DNA from 3 places in the uncultured Propionibacterium sp. genome. Region 3 is predicted to be linked to each of the others. Evidence: riboswitches for the same ligand, from Rfam matches in the RefSeq annotation. Region 3 holds a riboswitch; each other region holds the start of a gene.
The links. Region 3 has a riboswitch for cobalamin ahead of nikB (nickel ABC transporter permease). Riboswitches for the same ligand answer to the same signal wherever they lie in the genome.

Region 1 (4,670 bases), on a different contig from region 3:
CCTCAGGGCCTCGGCGAGCTCGCGGACGCCGCGCCCGGGGGCCGTCAGGACGGCGACCTTCGGGTGGTTGCGGGCCACGCGCACGGCCGCCTCGATGCCGCGCGAGTGGGCGCTGACGATCTGGGCGTCGTCCCACGGCACGGCGACGGCGGCGAAGGCCGCCTGGACGCTGGTCACCGCGGGGACGACCTCGACGGCCAGGCCGGCCTGGCGCAGGCGCCGCGCGATGCCGAAGAACAGCGGGTCGCCCGAGGCGACGACGACGACGCTGGCGTCGTCGGGCAGGGCCTTGATGCGCTCGACGGCCGGGGCGATGAGGCCGAGCACCTGGCGCCTGGGCTCGGGCACCGACAGGGCGTCGAGGTGGCGGCGCCCGCCGACCACGAGATCGGCGGCGGCCGCGTCCGCGCGCAGCTGCTCGCTGATCCCGCCGAGGTGTCCGTGGACGCGGATCATGCGTTCTCCTCCGGGACGGTGCCGGCGCGGCCGGCCGCATCGGTGTCCTCGCCCAGGGCGCGGGCGCCGCGCTCGCGCAGCTCCTGCCGGGCCCGGGCGTCGGCGTCGCGGTACTCGTGGTGGAAGCCGGGATGGTACAGGTGGCTGCGGCCGGCTATGGGCCCCTCGGCCAGGGCCGGGCCGACGAGCACGACCGTGTGCTTCCACAGCCGGTGGGCCCTCATCGTCTCGGACAGGCGGGCCAGGTCGCAGCGGAACATCATCTCCTGCGGCCAGGTGACGCAGTAGCCGATGATGCAGGGGGTCCCGGGCGCGTAGCCGCCCTCGAGCAGGGCCTCCTGCAGGGCGCGGTGGCGGGCCGCCGACAGGTAGACGGCCATGGTGGCCCCGTGCGCGGCGAACGAGGCGATGGTCTCGCCGTCCGGCATCGGCGTGCGGCCGCCCTCCAGGCGGGTGACGATCAGGGACTGGCTGACCTCGGGCACGGTGACCTCGGCGTCCAGGCGGGCGGCGGCGGCGCTGAACGCCGAGATGCCGGGCACGGTCTCGACGTCGATGCCGATCCGGCGGCACAGGTCGCGCTGCTCGGCGGTGGCGCCGTAGATCGCCGGATCGCCGGTGTGCACGCGGGCCACGAGCAGGTCCTCGTCGCGGGCGCGGGTGTACAGCGGGACGAGGGCCTCCAGCGGGATCGACGCGGAGTCGATGAGCTCGGCGCCCGGCCTGTGGCCGGCGACCACGTCGGGGTGGACGAGGCTGGAGGCCCAGACGATGATGTCGGCGTCGGCGATGATGCGGGCGCCGCGCACGCTCACCAGGTCGGGGGCGCCCGGCCCGGCCCCGATGAAGGCGACCAGGCCGCGGGAGCCGCCACGGGCCGGGGCCGGCAGGGGCGGCGGGTCGATCAGCGAGTGGTCCATCGCATCGACGTCGGGCTCCGGGCCGATGGGGGCCGCGGGCCCGGGGCGCCCGCTCATATGCGGCCTCCCGTGATGGTGCGCTCGGGCGTGGTCAGGACGGCCGAGAAGTAGGGGCGCTCCTCGTCGGGGCCGACCTCGTCGAGGCCGGCGAGCTGCTGGTCGGGGAGCGAGACGTCGGTGCCGATGACGGCCCGGCGGCCGCGGGCGCGCAGCGCCTCGAGCACCTCGGGGAGCTTGCGGCCGCCCTTGTAGACGGCGACCGAGTCGACGGCGTCGAGCACCTGCCCGAGCCTGTCGGGCCCGACGGTGGCCGGCACGAGGGCGAGGATCTCGCGGCCCTCCGCGAGCGGGGTGGTGCTGGCGGCCGCCAGGGCCTGCATGGCGGTGATGCCGGGCACGAGCTCGTAGGCGACGTCCGGCAGGCGCTCGGCGACGGTGGCGCGCAGATAGCTGAAGGTGGAGAAGACGGCCGGGTCGCCGACGGTGGCGAAGGCGACGGTACGGCCTCCCGACTCGAAGGCCTCGACCGCGGCGTCGGCGCTGGCCCGCCAGCTCTCGGCGCGCCTGGCCCCCACGCCGCGGCGCTGGGCCATCGAGAAGGGGACGCGCCTGATCCGGGCGGTGCAGTCGGGGACGACCTGGGCGATGATCCGCTCGGCGCGGCCGGGGCCCCCGACGGAGGCCTCGGTGAACGGGACGAGGACGACGTCGGCGGCCCGGAGCACCCGCACCGCCTTGAGCGTGACCAGCTCGGGATCGCCGGGGCCCACCCCCACCCCGATGAATCGCCGTCCGGCGCCGGTCCGTCCGCCGTCGGGGCGCGCGCGGTTCTCGCTCACATGGCCTCCTCAGGTGCCTCGCCCAATGGTTCCTGCCGGCAGCATGCGAGTATCTGGCTCACCGGCCCGCCGGGCCGGATCACAGTGGCGGGACCGCTCCGGACTGCCAGCCGGGCTGGGCACCGGGATTCCTCGTCAATGCTGCAGTGCTCAGTCTGTCACACGAGAGGGGCCCCGCCTAAGTCCCCCACCGCGCGGGCCCACCCCGGGCCGTGCCCGTCCTCGTCGGACTCGGGCACGGCGAACGCCAGGGCGAGGGGCTCGGCGCGGCGCAGCGCCGGATCGTCCGCCCTCAGGGAACGGACCGGCCCGATGGGCCCGCCGCGCCGCTCGAAGCGCACCGTGACCACGCCGTGGCCGGCCCCCCACACCCAGCCGCGGCCCCACTGCTCGTGCTCGACGTCCATGCCGGGCAGGTAGCCGGCGTCGGCGCGGCGCACGGTGACGGGCGGGGCGGACTCGTCGTACTGCACCAGGGTGCCCGTGGCCGGCTCGCCGTCGTCCACCTCGAAGAGCTCCTCCTGGGCGGCCTGGGTGAAGTTCGAGACGCCCACGCCGACGAGCCGCACCCCGGCCCGCGGGTCGACGGCCCCGGCCAGGCCCTGGGCGACGGCGGCGATGCGCTCGGGATGGTCCGTGGCGCCCAGCAGGGTGCGCGAGCGGCTGACCGTGCTGAAGTCGGCCATGCGGGCCTTGAAGGTGACGGTGCGGGCGAACAGGCCCGCCCTGTTGAGCCTGGCGGCGACCAGCCGGGCGTCCTTGGCGATGATCTCGGCGATGGCGCCCTCCCCGGTGATGTCCTCCTCGAAGGTGTCCTCGACCGAGATCGACTTGGCCTCGCCGCGCGGGAGCACGGGGCGCTCGTCCTGGGCGAAGGCGATGCCGTGCACGTACTCGCCCACGGCCCGGCCGAGTTCGCGGACGAGCTCGTGCGGGCTGGCCTCGCGCAACTCGGTGACCGTGCGGATGCCCAGGCGATTGAGCTTCTCAGTGGTGGCCGGGCCGATGCCGGGGATGGCCCGAACGCTCATCGGAGCGATGAAGTCGAGCTCCCGGCCGGGCGCGATGATGCGGGCGCCGTCGGGCTTGGCGGCCTGGGAGGCGAGTTTGGCGATGAACTTGCTCGAGCCGACGCCGACCGAGGCGTGCAGGCCCTCGGTGCGCACGGCGATCCCGCGGCGCAGGTCGTCGACCAGCCCGGCGAGCGCGGGCGGTGAGACGTCCCGCCCGCCCGCGGCCAGGTCGACGAAGGCCTCGTCGATGCTGACGGGCTCGACGAGCGGGCTGAGCTCGCCGAGCAGGGCCATGACGATGCGGCTCGACTCGCGGTAGGCGGCGAAGCGGGTGGCCAGGTAGGCGGCGTGCGGGGCCAGGTGCCGGGCCTGGCCGGTGCCCATGGCCGAGTGGACGCCCAGTGCGCGGGCCTCGTAGCTGGCCGTCGCGACGACGCCGCGCCCGCCCACTCCCCCGACGATGACCGGTTTGCCGACCAGCGAGGGCTTGTCGCGCTGCTCGACCGATGCGAAGAAGGCGTCGAGGTCGAGGTGCAGCACGGAGGCCGACGAGCGCACGGTCAGCCCCCTTCGCCGACCGGCCCGCCGGAAGCGGCGGGGGCCGGGGCCCCGGCGCACCCGGCGGTGGGGATCCGGCGGGGGGCGCCGACGCGCTCGTAGCGGACGAAGTCGAACAGCTCGCCGCCGACGCGCTCGACCTCGCGCCAGGTGGCGGCGTCGATCTCCGGGAAGGTGACCGGGCCGGCGGCGTCCGCGTGCACGCGGGTGATGTCGAGTTCGCCGACCCAGTCCATGGCGGCGCGGTAGACCTGGCCGCCGCCGCAGACGAAGACCCTGTCGCGGTCGAGCCCGGCGGCGACGCGCAGGGCCTCGGCCAGGCTCGGCACGGCGATGCCGCGCGAGCCGCGGGGCGGATCGGGCGGGAAGCGCACCGAGGCCGGGTCGCGGCTGATGACGACGCTGGTGCGCCCGCCGAGCAGGCCCATGATGCGGTGCGTGACGTGGCCGAGGATCATCGGATGGCCCATCGTGACCGCCCTGAAGCGCCTCAGGTCCTCGCGGAACCCGAAGGGCTGGCAGGCGCCGTCGCCGATCACGCCGTTGGCCGCGACCGCCGCGATGGCGATGACCCTCGGGCCGGTGGGCCGGCCGCCGGCCGCTGCGCCGCTCACACCGCCACCGGGGCCCTGATCGCCGGGTGCGGGTCGTAGCCGGACAGCTCGATGTCGCCCAGCTCGAACTCGTCGATGCCCCTCACCGCGGGATTGAGCTCGAGCGTCGGCAGCGGGCGCGGCTCGCGCGACAGCTGCTCGCGCACCTGGTCGAAGTGGTTGTGGTAGATGTGCGCGTCGCCCAGGGTGTGGACGAAGTCGCCGACGCCCAGCCCGCAGACCTGCGCCACCATGTGGGTGAGCAGGGCGTAGGAGGCGATGTTGAAGGGC
Region 2 (4,670 bases), on a different contig from region 3:
CCGAGCAGATGGGCCTGCAGCCGTTCGATCGGGTCCCGTCCGGCCCACTCCCGCGTGGCCTCGTCGCTGCGGTACCTGCTCGGATCATCGCTGGTGGTGTGCGCGCCCATGCGGTAGGTGAGCGCCTCGACCAGCACGGGCGAGGCGGTGCGGGCCCGGGCTAGGGCCCAGTCCATCACCGCGGCGGTGGCGAGCGGGTCGTTGCCGTCGACGCGGATCCCCGGGATGCCGAAGCCGTGGGCCCGCTGGTAGAGCGGGATGGGCGTCTGACGGGTGACCGGCTCGCTGATGGCCCACTGGTTGTTGACGCAGCAGAACACGACCGGGGCGCCCTGGGCCGCGGCGAAGACGAGGGCCTCGTTGACGTCGCCCTGGCTGGAGGCGCCGTCCCCGTAGATGGTGAGGGCCGCGTGCGGCCGGCCGTCCGGGTCCAGGGCGGCGCCCATCGCATAGCCCACCGCGTGCAGCGGGTGCGAACCGATGATGATCGAGTAGGGCGCCATGCGCGTCGCCCCGCTGTCCCAGCGCGACAGCCCCGAGCCGCGCCAGAGCGCGAGCATGTCGGCCGGGCTCACCCCCATGGCCAGCGCCAGGGACTGCTCCCGGTAGGTGGCGAACACCATGTCCTGAGGGCCCAGCGCGGCGGCGATCCCCGCCTGGTAGCCCTCCTGGCCGAGCAGCGGCGGCCACAGCCCGAGCTCGCCGTGGCGCTGCAGCGCGGCGCCCTCGATGTCGAGGCGGCGCCCGAACATCATGCGACGCAGCATCGTCACCAGCTCGGTGTCGCCGCCCCGCCAGCCGAACCGGGCGTCCTCGACACGGACACCCTCCGGCGTGAGCAACTGCACCGGCCGCGTCGGATCCTCGGCACCCATCGAAGTCCTTCCCCACAACAAAACTTACTCTCTGGTAACCTACCGGATCGTAGACTCCGGGATCAACCATCCCCCCGCCGACCCGACCACGAGTGAGACGATCACCCAGCTCGACGCCCAAGACGCACAGGACTATGCTGCGTGCGAGTCGATCGCGCCCATGAGCAATGGGCGCCAGGGAACTCCGGTGAAAATCCGGGACTGGCGCGCAGCGGTGAAGGTGACGGGGCCGGCACAAAGAACCCACTGGGGAGACCCGGGAAGGGGCCGGCCTCGGACGATCCGAGTCCGAAGACCTGTCGGCTCACCTGTCCGTCAGGCGTTTCGCGCTCACAGACGCCCCAGATGAAAGCCGACGCCCCGTTGACCCCCGCTCAGTCCTCCGACCCTCACCGGACACCCCCTGCCACGACCAGCAAGAACACGCACCGGGCCACGACCCGGGCCGGGCGCGGCGCACGCATCAACCTGACCCCGGTCGTCATCGGGCTGGTTCTCGCCATCGCGGTGAGCATCGTGCTGTCGCTGGCCTTCGGCTCCGAACGCATCCCACTCGCCGAGGTCTGGGACGTCGTGCGCGGCCGTCTGGCCGGTGACCCGGCCGGTTCCCCGTTCGCAACGATCGTCTGGCAGCTGCGCATGCCGCGCGCCCTGCTGGCAGTGCTCGTCGGAGCGGGCCTGTCGATCGGCGGCGCCGGCATGCAGACGCTCGTGCGCAATCCGCTGGCCGAGCCCTATCTGCTGGGCATCTCCTCGGGCGCCTCGGTCGGCGCCACCGCAGTGCTCGTCTTCGGCGTGCTGGCGCGGTTCGGCGTCTACTCGCTGTCGGCAGGCGCCCTGCTCGGCGCGCTGGGCGCGGCGCTGGCGGTGTTCGGCGTCTCGCAGGCCCAGGGCGGCCTGACGCCGCTGCGCATGGTGCTGTCGGGCGTCGTCCTGTCGTCGGCCTTCTCGGCGGTCGCCTCGTTCATGGTCTTCCTCTCGGACGACAATCACGCGGCGGCATCGGTCATGTTCTGGATGCTCGGCTCGGTGGCCGGCGCCAGCTGGGCCAAGCTCCTGCTGCCGCTGCTCGCGGTCGTGGGCATCGGCGGCGCCATGCTGGCCGTCAGCGGCTGGCTGGACGCCCTGGCGGCCGGCCCCGAGACGGCTGCGGCCCTCGGCGTGCGGGTCCGGGCGATGCGCACCGGCCTGTTCGTCGGGCTGGGCGCGCTCATCGGCTGCCTGGTGGCGGTCAGCGGCGGCATCGGATTCGTCGGCCTCATCGTGCCGCACGCCTCCCGCATGCTGGTCGGCTCGCTGCACCGGCGCATGCTGCCGATCGCGGCGCTGACCGGTTCGCTGTTCCTGCTGTGGGTCGACGTCGTCTCGCGCGTCGTCGTCCGGCCGCAGGAGATCCCGATCGGCGTCGTCACCGGCGTGATCGGCGCGCCGGTCTTCCTGCTCCTCATGGGCCGGCGCCGGTACGCGTTCGGGAGCCGTGACGCATGAGCAGGGGCGCCAGCCGCGGTCACGGCACCGGCCGGGCCCCCGAGATCCGCCTGGAGGCCGTCGCAGCCCAGGTCCAGCACCATGTGGTCGTCCGCGACGTCGGCCTCACCATTCCGGGCGGCACGAAGCTGGCGCTGGTCGGCACCAACGGCGCCGGCAAGTCGACGCTGCTGCGCGCCATCGCCGGCATCACCGAACCGGCCGCCGGCCGCGTCCTGCTCGACGGCAACCCGGTGCACGCCATGAAACCGCGGGAGCGGGCCCGTCTCATCTCGTTCGTCTCCCAGGAGGAGACCCCGCCGGACGATCTGCGCCTGGGCGAGATGGTCGCCCTCGGCCGCATCCCGTACCGCAGTCCGTGGTCGATGAACGGGCGCGGCGAGATGCGCATAGTCCGCGAATCGCTGGGCGCGCTCGGTCTGGGCGACCGTCTGGAGACGCCCTGCACGAATCTGTCCGGCGGCGAGCGGCGCCGCGCCATGATCGCCCGCGGCCTGGCCCAGCGCTGCCCCGTCCTCGTGCTCGACGAGCCCACGAACCACCTCGACATCGCCTGGCAGCTGCGCCTGCTCGACCTGCTCGCGGCCCAGCCCGCAACGGTCATCGCCGCCATCCACGACATCGACACCGTGCTGCGCCACTTCGACCTGGTGGCCGTCCTCCACGGCGGGCTCATGCGGGCCTTCGGCGAACCCGCAGCGGTGCTCGGCACCGGGCTCATGGGCGAGGCGTTCGCCGTCGAGGCCCTGCAGATCCCCCATCCGCGAACTCATCAACCCCATCTGCTCATCAGCAGGGGAAAGGACAATCGATGAAGATCCCCCGTACCGCGCCCGCAGGGCTGCTCGCCCTCGCGCTCGTCGCCACCGGCTGCGCCTCGAGCACGTCGTCCGGCTCGTCCGGCTCGTCGGCGGCGGGAAGCATCCAGCTCACCAACTGCGGCGAGACGAAGGAGTACCCGAGCCCGACGACCAGGCTGTTCGTCAACGACGGGAACATCATCTCGATCGCCCTGGCCGCGGGTGCCGCGGACGACATCGTCGCCGTCTCCAGCATGCAGCGCGACCGCGACGTGCTGGCCCTCAAGTACGGCGCCGAGACGGTCGACGGCCTCAACCAGGTGGCCGACAAGTACCCGACGATGGAGAACATCGTCGCCGCCCAGCCGCAGGTCGTCTTCGCCGGCTGGGGCTACGGCTTCAGCGAGGAGAGGAACCTGACCCCCGACGGCCTCGCCCAGCAGGGCATCGGGACCTATCTGCTGTCGGAGACCTGCCGCCAGCCCGACGGCAACCGCGGCACCATGGACCCCTGGGACGCGCTGACCACCGACATCACCAATGTGGGCGCGATGACGGGCGACGACTCCGCCGCCGGGCAGGTCGTCGAGGACATCAACACCCGGCGCAAGGCCCTCGAGGGGGCCATGCAGGCCACCGACAGGCCCACCGCCTTCCTGTTCGACTCCGGCTCGGACACGATCTTCTCGTCCGGCTCCTTCGGGGCCCCGCAGGCCATGATGGAGTCGGCCGGCGTCGCCAACGCCCTGTCGGACGTGCAGGACACCTGGACCTCGGTCAGCTGGGAGCGCCTGGCCGCCGCCGACCCCGACATCGTCTACTTCGTCGACTACCCCGGCCAGTCCTACGACGAGAAGGTGACCGCGCTGAAGTCGAACGACGCGACGAAGGACCTGACCGCCGTCAAGGAGGGCCGCTTCGTCAACCTGCCCTACGCCATGTGGACCTCGGGCCCGCTGAACATCGACGGCGCCGAGTACATCCGCAAGTCGCTGGAGCACTACGGCCTGCAGCCCGCCTCGGACGTCCAGACGCACCTCGACCTGTCGAAGCTGGAGGACCTGCCCGGCAACGAGTGGATGAGGTAGTCCCCGCCCCTCCCCACGCAGCTGCAGGGCCCGCCCGCGGGCTGTGCACGGGGCTGAGCGCCACAGCCGCATGGGGAACGGGAGGGGCCCGGCAGGGGCCCACGCCTCAGTCGGCGGCTCCCGGACCGTCCGCGGCGGTGGGGGCCACCAGCTCCCCGGGGCTGACGACGCCCTCGACGGAGACCCTGTCGAGATAGGCCATGCCGTCGAAGGACAGCTCGCGGGCGTTCTCCGGATCGCCCTCGTCGCCGATCCTGCCGCCCGCCAGGCGGTCGACGATGATCGCGATCGCGCCGTCGCCGGTGACGTTGGTGGCGGTGCCGAAGGAGTCGAGGGCGATGTAGGTGGCGATCATGAGGGCCACCTGGGCGTCGTCGAAGCCCAGCATCGAGGACAGCAGACCGGTCGCAGCCATGATG
Region 3 (9,583 bases):
GTCTACCGCTATCTGTGATCCGAGGCGCCCTGCTGGCGCCGGGGGCCGCGAACATCTTCGGAGGACCGCCGTGAGTGAGGACAGACTGATGCGCATCGCCGTGCCCAACAAGGGCGCCCTGTCGGGGGCTGCGGCGCAGATGCTGCGCGAGGCCGGCTACGCGCAGCGCACCGATTCCAAGGAGCTCGTCATGATCGACGAGGAGAACGGCGTCGAGTTCTACTACCTGCGCCCGCGCGACATCGCCGTCTACGTGGGGGAGGGCGCACTCGACCTGGGCATCACCGGTCGTGACATGCTCATCGACTCCGGTGCCCCCGCCAGCGAGATCCTTTCGCTCGGCTTCGGCGTGAGCCGTTTCCGCTTCGCCGCGCCGCGACGGGCCGGTTACCGGTTGGCCGATCTCAACGGCAGGCGCATCGCCACCAGCTACCCGGGCCTGCTCGGCCGTTACCTCGCCGAGCACGGCATCGATGCCCGCCTCGTCCACCTGGACGGCGCGGTCGAGTCGAGTGTCGCCCTCGGCGTCGCCGATGCGATCGCCGACGTCGTCGAGACCGGTACGACCCTGCGCAAGGCCGGTCTGGAACTCTTCGGCGACCCGATCCTCAGGAGCGAGGCCATCCTGATCCGCCGCGACTCCGACCGGATCGATCCCACGGCCCTCGACCACTTCACCCGCCGCCTGTCGAGCGTCCTGGTGGCCCGCGACTACGTCCTCATGGACTACGACTGCCCGTCGGCGGTGCTCGAGAGGGCCACCAGGCTGACGCCGGGCTACGCCGCTCCGACCGTCGCGGAGCTGGCCCGTCCCGGCTGGGTCGCCGTGCGCGCCATGGTGCGCCGCCCCGACGCCCAGCGTCTCATGGACGACCTGTGGGACCTCGGTGCCCGGGCGATCCTCGTGACCGAGCTCGGAGCCTGCCGCCTGTGAACCGTTTGGGGCGGGGAGGTCCTGGACGCCGGACCGGTCGTGACGGGGGCCGGCCTCTCGTCACTGGATGCCACGGCGCTGGAGGATCGTGGTGATCTCGTCCTCGTCGAAGTCGTCGGAGGGGCTGCTGGGGGCCGCTGCGGCCGGATCCGCGGGAGCGGCGGTGTCACCGGCGCCTCCCCCTCCGGAGGAGACGGCGGCGGGTGCGCCGGCGACACCCAGGCGCTTCTGCATGGCGGCCTCGCGGCGCCGCCTGCCCTCGGCGCGGCCGACCCCGGCCATGAACGAGGCGATGACGTAGAGGAGCACCCCCAGGCCGGCGCAGGCGATACCGGCCCACATCGTGGTGTTCAGGCTCTGCCCGTGCACCCAGTCCGCGAAGCCCCGCGCGGCATCGGCCAGGAGGACCATCGCGCCGGTCAGCCAGGCGCCGACGAAGAAGACGGTGACGGCGATGCCGCGGAGAAGGGCACGGGCACTGCGCCGGCTCCGCCACCCGACGAAGGCGTACAGCAGACCGAGGACGGCCAACGCGGCGGAAACGACGAGGGCGAGGGTCTGGACGCTCATGGCTCAAGATTGTCACATGAGGCGGTACCGTCGGATGGCCACGGCCCGATTTCGTTCGCGTGCTCTCATGGTCTAAGATCGAGGAGTTGACCGGTGTCGGAAGACGCCATCAGCACGCAAGTGGAGGCCTGATCTCCCACCTTGCCGGGTCAGCACGGCGGGTCACTTCCAGTGCGGGACGCGACTGTGCGAGCGCTCGTGCAGGGCATAGCCTTTCGTCGGCGTCCGGTCAGAGCATGTTCAGGCCTTCGCCCGCGGGCGAAGGCCTTTTTCCTGCGCCGGTCACGACGGCCACATCATTGGAGGACATAATCAGCAACGAACTGCGCATCAACGAGCGCATCCGTGTTCCCGAGGTCCGCCTGGTCGGACCCGGCGGCGAGCAGATCGGCATCGTCCGCGTCGAGCAGGCCATGCGGCTCGCCCGTGAGCGCGACCTCGACCTCGTCGAGGTCGCGGCGACTGCGCGCCCACCCGTTTGCAAGCTCATGGACTACGGCAAGTTCAAGTATGAGAACGCCCAGAAGGCCCGTGAGTCCCGCCGCAACCAGACCAACACCGTCATCAAGGAGATGAAGCTCCGTCCCAAGATCGACGAGCACGACTACGAGACCAAGAAGGGTCACGTCGTCCGCTTCCTCCGCAGCGGTGACAAGGTGAAGATCACCATCATGTTCCGCGGTCGCGAGCAGTCGCGTCCGGAGCTCGGTTTCAACCTGCTCAAACGCCTGGCCGATGACGTCGTGGCCGATGGGGCGATCGAGCAGAACCCCAAGCAGGAGGGCCGCAATATGCACATGGTGCTGGCGCCCACCCGCAAGAAGAGCGAGGCCCGGACCGAGCAGGAGGCCGAGAAGGCCCGCAGGCAGGCCAGGCGCGCCGATGAGGCCGCTGCCGAGAAGGCCGAGGAGGCCCGTCTCCGCGAGGCCGCCAGGAGGCAGCCCAAGAAGAGGAAGCGGGGTCCCGCCGACAACATGGACCCCGACATCGACCTGTAGCCCACCGGCTGCAGGAGGACCCGAAGACCGCTCCGGCGCCGGTGGACGTCGGATGAAGTGAATGGAGCGATGGATGCCCAAGATGAAGACGCACTCCGGTGCGAAGAAGCGGTTCAAGGTGACTGGCAGCGGCAAGCTCGTGCACGCCCGCGCCGGTAAGGCGCACCTGAACGAGCACAAGCCCACCAGGCGCACCCGCCGTCTGTCGGTGGACGCCGCACTCGGCAAGAGCGACGCCAGGAAGGCCCGCAGGATGCTCGGCATCTGAGGCGGCGGCTCCTCTCCCATCCGACACCTGATCCTTTATTCTTCAACCAAGGAGTACACCATGGCACGCGTCAAGCGCGCAGTGAATGCGAAGAAGAAGCGCCGCGAGATCCTCGAGCAGGCCTCGGGCTACCGCGGTCAGCGCTCGCGCCTCTACCGCAAGGCCAAGGAGCAGATGCTGCACTCGGGCACCTACTCGTTCCGCGACCGCAAGGCCAGGAAGGGCGACTTCCGCTCGCTGTGGATCCAGCGCATCAATGCCGCGACCCGCGTCGAGGGCATGACCTACAACCGTTTCATCAACGGCCTGAAGACTGCCGGCGTCGAGGTCGATCGCAAGATCCTGGCCGATCTGGCCGTCAGCGATCCCACCGCCTTCTCCGCACTGGTGAAGGTCGCCAAGGAGAATCAGCCCACCGCCAAGGTCGCCTGACCCGGTCGCGGTGGCGAGAGCCATGAACGACGAGCCGGGCGCCGGCGTCCCCCTCATCTCGCCGAGGGCGCTGCGTTCGACTCGTCGGCTGCTGCAGCGCAGGACCCGTGCCGAGAGGGGCCTGTTCCTCGCGGAGGGCGCCCAGGCGGTGCGCGAGGCGCTGAGCCGCCCGGGCGTGGTCCGCAGGCTCATCGTCGCCGACCCCGAGCGTCACGGCGAGCTCATGAGCGCGGCCGGCGGCGCCGAGACGGTGCGAGCCCGCCCCGAGGAGTTGCGCATGCTGTGCGACACGGTCACCCCGCAGGGCATCGTGGCGGTCTGCCGGTGGCCACGAGCGCGGCTGTCCGACGTGCGTCATCCGCGTCTCGTCGTCATCTGCGCCCAGGTGCGCGACCCCGGCAATGCCGGCACGGTCGTGCGCTGCGCCGACGCCTTCGGCGCGGACGCCGTGGTGCTCACGCGCGGATCGGTCGACATCACCAACCCCAAGACCGTGCGCGCCTCGGTCGGCAGCGTCTTCCACCTGCCGGTCATCACCGGTGCCGGCCTCGGCGAGACGGTCGGATGGGCCCGTGCCAACGCCATGACGGTCCTGGCCGCCGACGGGACGGGGACCGCCCTGGACGAACTCGACGCCCGCGGCGAACTGGCTCGCCCGACCGCATGGTTGCTGGGCAACGAGGCGTGGGGCCTGCCCGCCGACCAGCTCGATGCGGCCGATCAAGTGGCCGCCGTGCCGATGTGGGGCCGGGCCGAGAGCCTCAACCTGTCGACCGCGGCGGCGATCTGCCTGTACGTCTCGGCCAGTGCGCAGCGGCGGGGGCCGCAGCGGTGAGCACGGCGGTCGACGCGCCCGCGACGGGCCGGGGCCGGGCGCCCCGGATGCGCCCGGGGCGCGGGTGATCGGCATCCGGGGTCCCGCCCCCTGACGCGCGGCGGGCGCCGGCCCGGCGGCCCCCTAGACTTGTGAGGCGCGGCCGGCTTCGCGCCGGCCCCGGGCGGAGCGAAAGAGGGGAGCCCATGTCAGGGCCAGACAGCACCAGTGAGTCGTTGAACCGGGAACGGGTCGAGCAGATGGTGGACGACGCCCTCGAGGCCATCGCCGCCGCGGCCGACTCGGCCGAGCTCAGGGCGGTGCGCCTGGCGCACGCCGCCGACAAGTCCCCGCTGGCTCTGGCCAACCGCCGTATCGGCGCCATGCCGAAGGGGCTGCGCAGGGACGCCGGCAGGCTCATCGGCTGGGCCCGAGGCCGCGTCGACCAGGCCCTGACGGTTCGCGCCGCCGAACTCGAGACGGCCGAGATGGCCGCCCGCCTCGAGGCCGAACGCGTCGATGTCACCCTTCCGGTGGCGGAGCACCCCCTCGGCGCGGAGCATCCGCTGACCGCTCTCATCAACCGCATGTGCGATGTCTTCGTGGCCATGGGCTGGGAGGTCGCCGAGGGCCCCGAGCTCGAGGCCGAGTGGCTCAACTTCGACGCCCTGAACTTCACCCCCGACCACCCGGCGCGCTTCATGAGCGACACGCTCTTCGTCGATCCGCCGGGCGATCACAAGATCATGCGCACCCAGACCTCGCCGGTTCAGGTGCGCACCCTGCTCGAACGCGACCTGCCCGTCTACGTCGTCAGCCCCGGCAAGGTCTTCCGCGCCGACGAGTACGACGCCACCCATCTGCCGGTCTTCCACCAGTTGGAGGGCCTGGCCGTCGACAGGGGCATTACGATGGGCGATCTCAAGGGCACTCTCGACCATCTGGCCAGGGCGACGTTCGGCGACATCCGTACGCGCCTGCGCCCGCACTACTTCCCGTTCACCGAGCCGAGCGCGGAAGTCGACCTGGAGTGCTTCGTCTGCCACGGCGCCTCGGTCGGCGATCCGGAGCACCCCTGTCGCACCTGTCGGTCGGAGGGCTGGATCGAGTGGGGCGGCTGCGGTGTCGTCAATCCGCGCGTGCTGACCGCCGCCGGCGTCGACACGAGCATCTACTCGGGCTTCGCCTTCGGCATGGGCGTCGACCGCACCGTCATGTTCCGCAACAACGCCCCCGATCTGCGCGACTTCGTCGAGGGCGACGTCAGATTCAGCCGGTCGCTGAGGGGGGATGCGCGATGAGAGCGCCGATGAGCTGGCTCCGCGATCTCGTGGAGCTCCCGCACGGCGTGACCACCGCCCAGGTGGCGGACGCCTTCACCCGCATGGGCCTGCAGGTGGAGCACATCGAGACCGTCGGCGGGGGCATCACCGGCCCGGTCGTCGTCGGCCGCGTCCTGGACTTCGTCGAGGAGCCGCAGCGGAACGGCAGGACCATCCGCTGGTGCCGCGTCGACGTGGGGCCGTTGAACGGATCCGAGAACAATCCCGACATCACCGACGCCCGCGGCATCGTCTGCGGCGCCCAGAACTTCGCCAGGGGCGACTACGTCGTGGTCTGCCTGCCCGGCGCCGTGCTGTCCGGCGGTTCCCGCATCGGCGCCCGCAGGACCTACGGCCACATGAGCGACGGCATGATCTGCGCCGCCGACGAGCTCGGCATCGGCGAGGACCACACCGGCATCATCGTGCTGCCGCCGGCCGAGGCCGCCAGGGCCGGCCTCGGCTCCGACGCGCTGGCGCTGCTCGGCGTCCCCGACGAGGTCCTCGACATCGACGTCACGCCCGATCTGGGCTATGCGCTGTCGATGCGCGGCCTGGCCCGCGAGGCGGCCCAGGCCTTCGACGTGCCCTACAACGACCTCTACTCGCGCCGTGTCCCCGCCAAGACCCAGGGGGCCTACCCGGTGCGCATCGAGTCGGACGACTGCCAGTTGTTCGTCGATCTGTGCGTCAGCGGCATCGACCCGCACGCGCCCACCCCGACGTGGATGCGCCACCGCCTCGAGGCCAGCGGCATGCGTTCGATCAGCCTGCCCGTCGACATCACGAACTACGTGATGCTCGAATCGGGCCAGCCCCTGCACGGTTACGACGCCGACAAGCTGCTCGGCCCGATCGTCGTGCGCAGGGCGGCCGCCGGCGAGAGGCTCACCACGCTCGACGGCGTCGAGCGCGTCCTGAGCACCGACGACCTGCTCATCGTCGACGACTCGGGACCCATCGGCCTGGCGGGCGTCATGGGCGGCCGGACCACCGAGCTGGGCGAGGGGACGACCAGTGTGGTCATCGAGGCCGCTCACTTCTCGCCCGGCACGATCGGCCGCACCTACCGCCTCCACAAGCTCGCCTCCGAGGCCTCCAGGCGTTTCGAGCGCACGGTCGATCCGGGCGTGGCCTGCGCCGCCGCCCGCATGGCGGCCCGCCTGTTCGCGGAGCTCGCCGGTGGCACCGTCGCCGCGGGCGCAACCGTGGCCGGCCAGGTGCCGGTCACGCCCTCCCTGACGATCGACGCCGGCCTGCCCGCGCGCATCCTGGGCGCCCGCATCGACTCCGACCGTGTCGTCGAGGTCTTCCAGGGCGCCGGCATCACGGTCAGGTGCAAGGGCGATGCGCTCACCCTGACCCCGCCCACCTGGCGCACCGACCTGCGCGATCCCTACGACTACGTCGAGGAGGTCGGCCGCAGGCTCGGGCTGGACGTCATCGAGTCCAGGATGCCGCGCGCCGTCGCCGGCCGGGGCCTCAGCCCGGCTCAGCGCGCCCGCCGCGCGGTCAACGCCGCAGTGGCCCGGGCCGGTTTCGTCGAGGTCATCACGCTGCCGTTCATCGGCGCCGGGGAGCTCGATCGGCTCGGTCTGCCCGACGATGCGGACCAGCGCCGCCTGGTGAAGCTGGCCAACCCGCTGGCCGACACCGCCCCGTACCTGCGTACCAGCCTGCTGCCGGGCCTGTTCGCCGCCGTCCGGCGCAACACCTCGCGCGGCCAGGACGATCTGGCCGTCTTCGAGGCCGGCTCGGTCTTCTGGGCCAACCCCGCCGCGACGGCCCCGATGCCCGAGGTGGGCCACCGCCCCAGCGAGGCCGAGATAGCCGGTATCCGCAGTGCACTGCCCGACCAGCCCCGCATGATCGCCGCGGTGCTCACCGGCCAGTGGCTGCCCGCCACGTGGCGCCATGCCGCGATCAGGGCCGACTGGACCCATGCGGTGCACTTCGCCCAGACTGCGGCCGACGTGCTCGGCCTTGAACTGGACCGCAGGGCCGCCGCGATCGCGCCCTGGCACCCCGGCCGCTGCGCCGAGCTGTCGGTACGGGGCGCCGCGGGCGGGCCGGTCGTCATCGGCGCCGCCGGTGAACTGCATCCCGAGGTCGTCAAGGTCCACGGCCTGCCCGAGCGCGCCTGCGCCGTCGAGATCAACCTCGACCTGCTCGTGGCCTGCGCGCCCGGAGGCGGTGAGATCTCCGCGCTGAGCGGTTTCCCACTGGCCAAGGAGGACGTCGCCCTCATCGTCGACGAGCGGACCCCGGCGGCCGACGTCGAGGCCGCCCTCATCGAGGGCGCCGGGGGCCTGCTCGAGTCGATCGCGCTGTTCGACGTCTTCCGGGGGCCGCAGATCGGCGAGGGCAGGAAGTCGCTCGCCTACAGCCTGCGCTTCCGCGGCGCCGATCGCACACTCACCCAGGACGAGGCCGCTGCCGCCCGCGACAGCGCCGTCAGGGCCGCCGTCGAGCGGTTCGGAGCGGTCCTGAGGGAGGCCTGACCCGGCCGCGGCGGGTCGGTGCCGGTGACTCCCCAGATGGGTTCGCTCGAAGCCGAATCAATGGTTGACGGGGAGCATCCGCCGGACGTTGCCGGCCGTCGGCTGCTAACCTTCACACGCGAGGCTAGGGCGTCGTGTGCTTTTGCGCACGACACTCCAGGTGCCCGATCCGCCCTCCGGGGCGGACCGGGAGAATAGGGAACCGCGTGCGAATCGCGGACGGGACCGCCGCTGTGAGCGTCTCGGATCCTCATCGGTGCGAGCCGGCCACTGGGCAACCGGGAAGGCGGGGATCCGCGGGGCACTGCCCTGAGACGCGAGCCAGAAGACCTGCCTGGGAGTTGTCCCGCGCCGCCACGGCACTTGGCGACCGGAGGTCCGAGCTGGGTCACAAGAATCCGGTTGTGACGATCGTTCTTCGTCATGATCGCGAGGTGGCCCCGGCTCATGGATGCTCGATGGCTGGCCCGACGGCTGGGCCAGATCCTGGTCGTGCTGGTGGGCATCAGTTTCATCACCTTCACGCTCGTCTGGCTCGCTCCCGGAGATCCGGCGCGGGCCATGTACACCAGCCAGGGCATTACGCCGACCCCCGAGATGGTCGAGCAGATGCGCGCCCGGCTCGGTCTGGACGAGCCCTTCCCGGTCCAGTACGCCACCTGGCTCGGGAACTGCCTGCACGGGAACTTCGGCACGTCGTACTCGCTGAACAAGCCCGTGACCGATCTGATGCTCGCCCGCCTGTGGCCGACCGTCGAGCTCTCGCTGGCGGCTCTGCTGCTGATGCTCGTCATCGCCATTCCGCTCGGCATGCTGGCCGCGGTGCACCAGGGCGGGGTCATCGACCATCTCGCGCGCGGCCTCAGCTTCCTGGGCGTCTCGATGCCGAACTTCTGGTTCGGTCTGCTGCTCATCTGGGTCGTCGCCCTCAAACTCGGCTGGCTGCCGGTGGTCTCGACGGGGCCGGGGCCCGATCGGCTGGTCATGCCGGCCGTCACGCTGGCCTTCGCGATGATCGGCAAGTACACCCGCCAGGTGCGCACGGCGGTCCTCGAGGAGCTGGGCCAGGACTATGTCACGGGCGCTAGGGCGAGAGGCCTGTCCAGACGCACCATCCTGTGGCGGCACGTCCTGCCGAACGCCCGATTGCCGCTGCTCACCCTGCTCGGCCTCTCGCTCGGCTCGCTGTTGGGCGGCACGGCCGTCGTCGAGGTCGTCTTCTCCTACCCCGGTCTGGGCAATATGGCGGTCTCGGCGGTCACCTCGTACGACTACCCGCTCATACAGACCTATGTTCTGTGGATCGCGCTCATCTACATGGTCGTCAATCTGCTGGTCGACGTCTCCTACGCCCGGCTCGACCCGCGAGTACGACGAGGAGCCCGGTCGTGAGCGCGCCGCACCGCCCCCGCAGGGCCGTCCGCCGCTTCATCGGTGCGCACCGGGCCTTCAGCGTCCATGCGGCGCTGGTCGTCGCGATCGTCCTGGTCGCCGTGCTCGCCGAGCAGGTCGCCCCGATGGATCCCTGCACGGCGAATCTGCCCGAGGCCTTCCAGCCGCCGAGCGCTGCCCATTGGTTCGGCACCGACAGACTCGGCCGCGACATGGCCTCGCGAGTCGTCTACGGCACCCGCCTCTCGCTCGCCGCCGCAACGGCCCTCGTCGCCATCATCTCCGTCGCCGGCTCGCTGCTGGGCGTCATCGCCGGGTACTTCGGTGGTCTTCTCGAGGCGGTCATCATGCG

Region 1: linked by a shared signal. The riboswitch ahead of cobI (precorrin-2 C(20)-methyltransferase) and the one ahead of nikB (nickel ABC transporter permease) in region 3 are both predicted to bind cobalamin.
Region 2: linked by a shared signal. The riboswitch ahead of R2N01_RS09370 (iron ABC transporter permease) and the one ahead of nikB (nickel ABC transporter permease) in region 3 are both predicted to bind cobalamin.

The regions. Positions count from the first base shown of each region.
Region 1 covers NZ_CAUTOU010000093.1:713-5,382, reverse strand. The annotation lists partial or broken gene cbiE (precorrin-6y C5,15-methyltransferase (decarboxylating) subunit CbiE) at 1-456, opposite strand, end outside; gene cobM (precorrin-4 C(11)-methyltransferase) at 453-1,433, opposite strand; gene cobI (precorrin-2 C(20)-methyltransferase) at 1,430-2,215, opposite strand; cobalamin riboswitch at 2,242-2,396, opposite strand; gene R2N01_RS10770 (DNA polymerase IV) at 2,374-3,786, opposite strand; gene R2N01_RS10765 (dihydrofolate reductase) at 3,789-4,400, opposite strand; gene R2N01_RS10760 (thymidylate synthase) at 4,397-4,670, opposite strand, start outside.
Region 2 covers NZ_CAUTOU010000060.1:7,197-11,866, reverse strand. The annotation lists gene R2N01_RS09375 (thiamine pyrophosphate-dependent enzyme) at 1-875, opposite strand, end outside; cobalamin riboswitch at 1,008-1,194, shown strand; gene R2N01_RS09370 (iron ABC transporter permease) at 1,344-2,363, shown strand; gene R2N01_RS09365 (ABC transporter ATP-binding protein) at 2,360-3,178, shown strand; gene R2N01_RS09360 (ABC transporter substrate-binding protein) at 3,175-4,251, shown strand; gene R2N01_RS09355 (dicarboxylate/amino acid:cation symporter) at 4,358-4,670, opposite strand, start outside.
Region 3 covers NZ_CAUTOU010000027.1:3,786-13,368, reverse strand. The annotation lists gene R2N01_RS06285 (phosphoribosyl-ATP diphosphatase) at 1-18, shown strand, start outside; gene hisG (ATP phosphoribosyltransferase) at 89-934, shown strand; gene R2N01_RS06275 (hypothetical protein) at 995-1,504, opposite strand; gene infC (translation initiation factor IF-3) at 1,804-2,502, shown strand; gene rpmI (50S ribosomal protein L35) at 2,576-2,770, shown strand; gene rplT (50S ribosomal protein L20) at 2,831-3,202, shown strand; gene R2N01_RS06255 (RNA methyltransferase) at 3,225-4,037, shown strand; gene pheS (phenylalanine--tRNA ligase subunit alpha) at 4,223-5,317, shown strand; gene pheT (phenylalanine--tRNA ligase subunit beta) at 5,314-7,839, shown strand; cobalamin riboswitch at 7,981-8,192, shown strand; gene nikB (nickel ABC transporter permease) at 8,287-9,231, shown strand; gene nikC (nickel transporter permease) at 9,228-9,583, shown strand, end outside.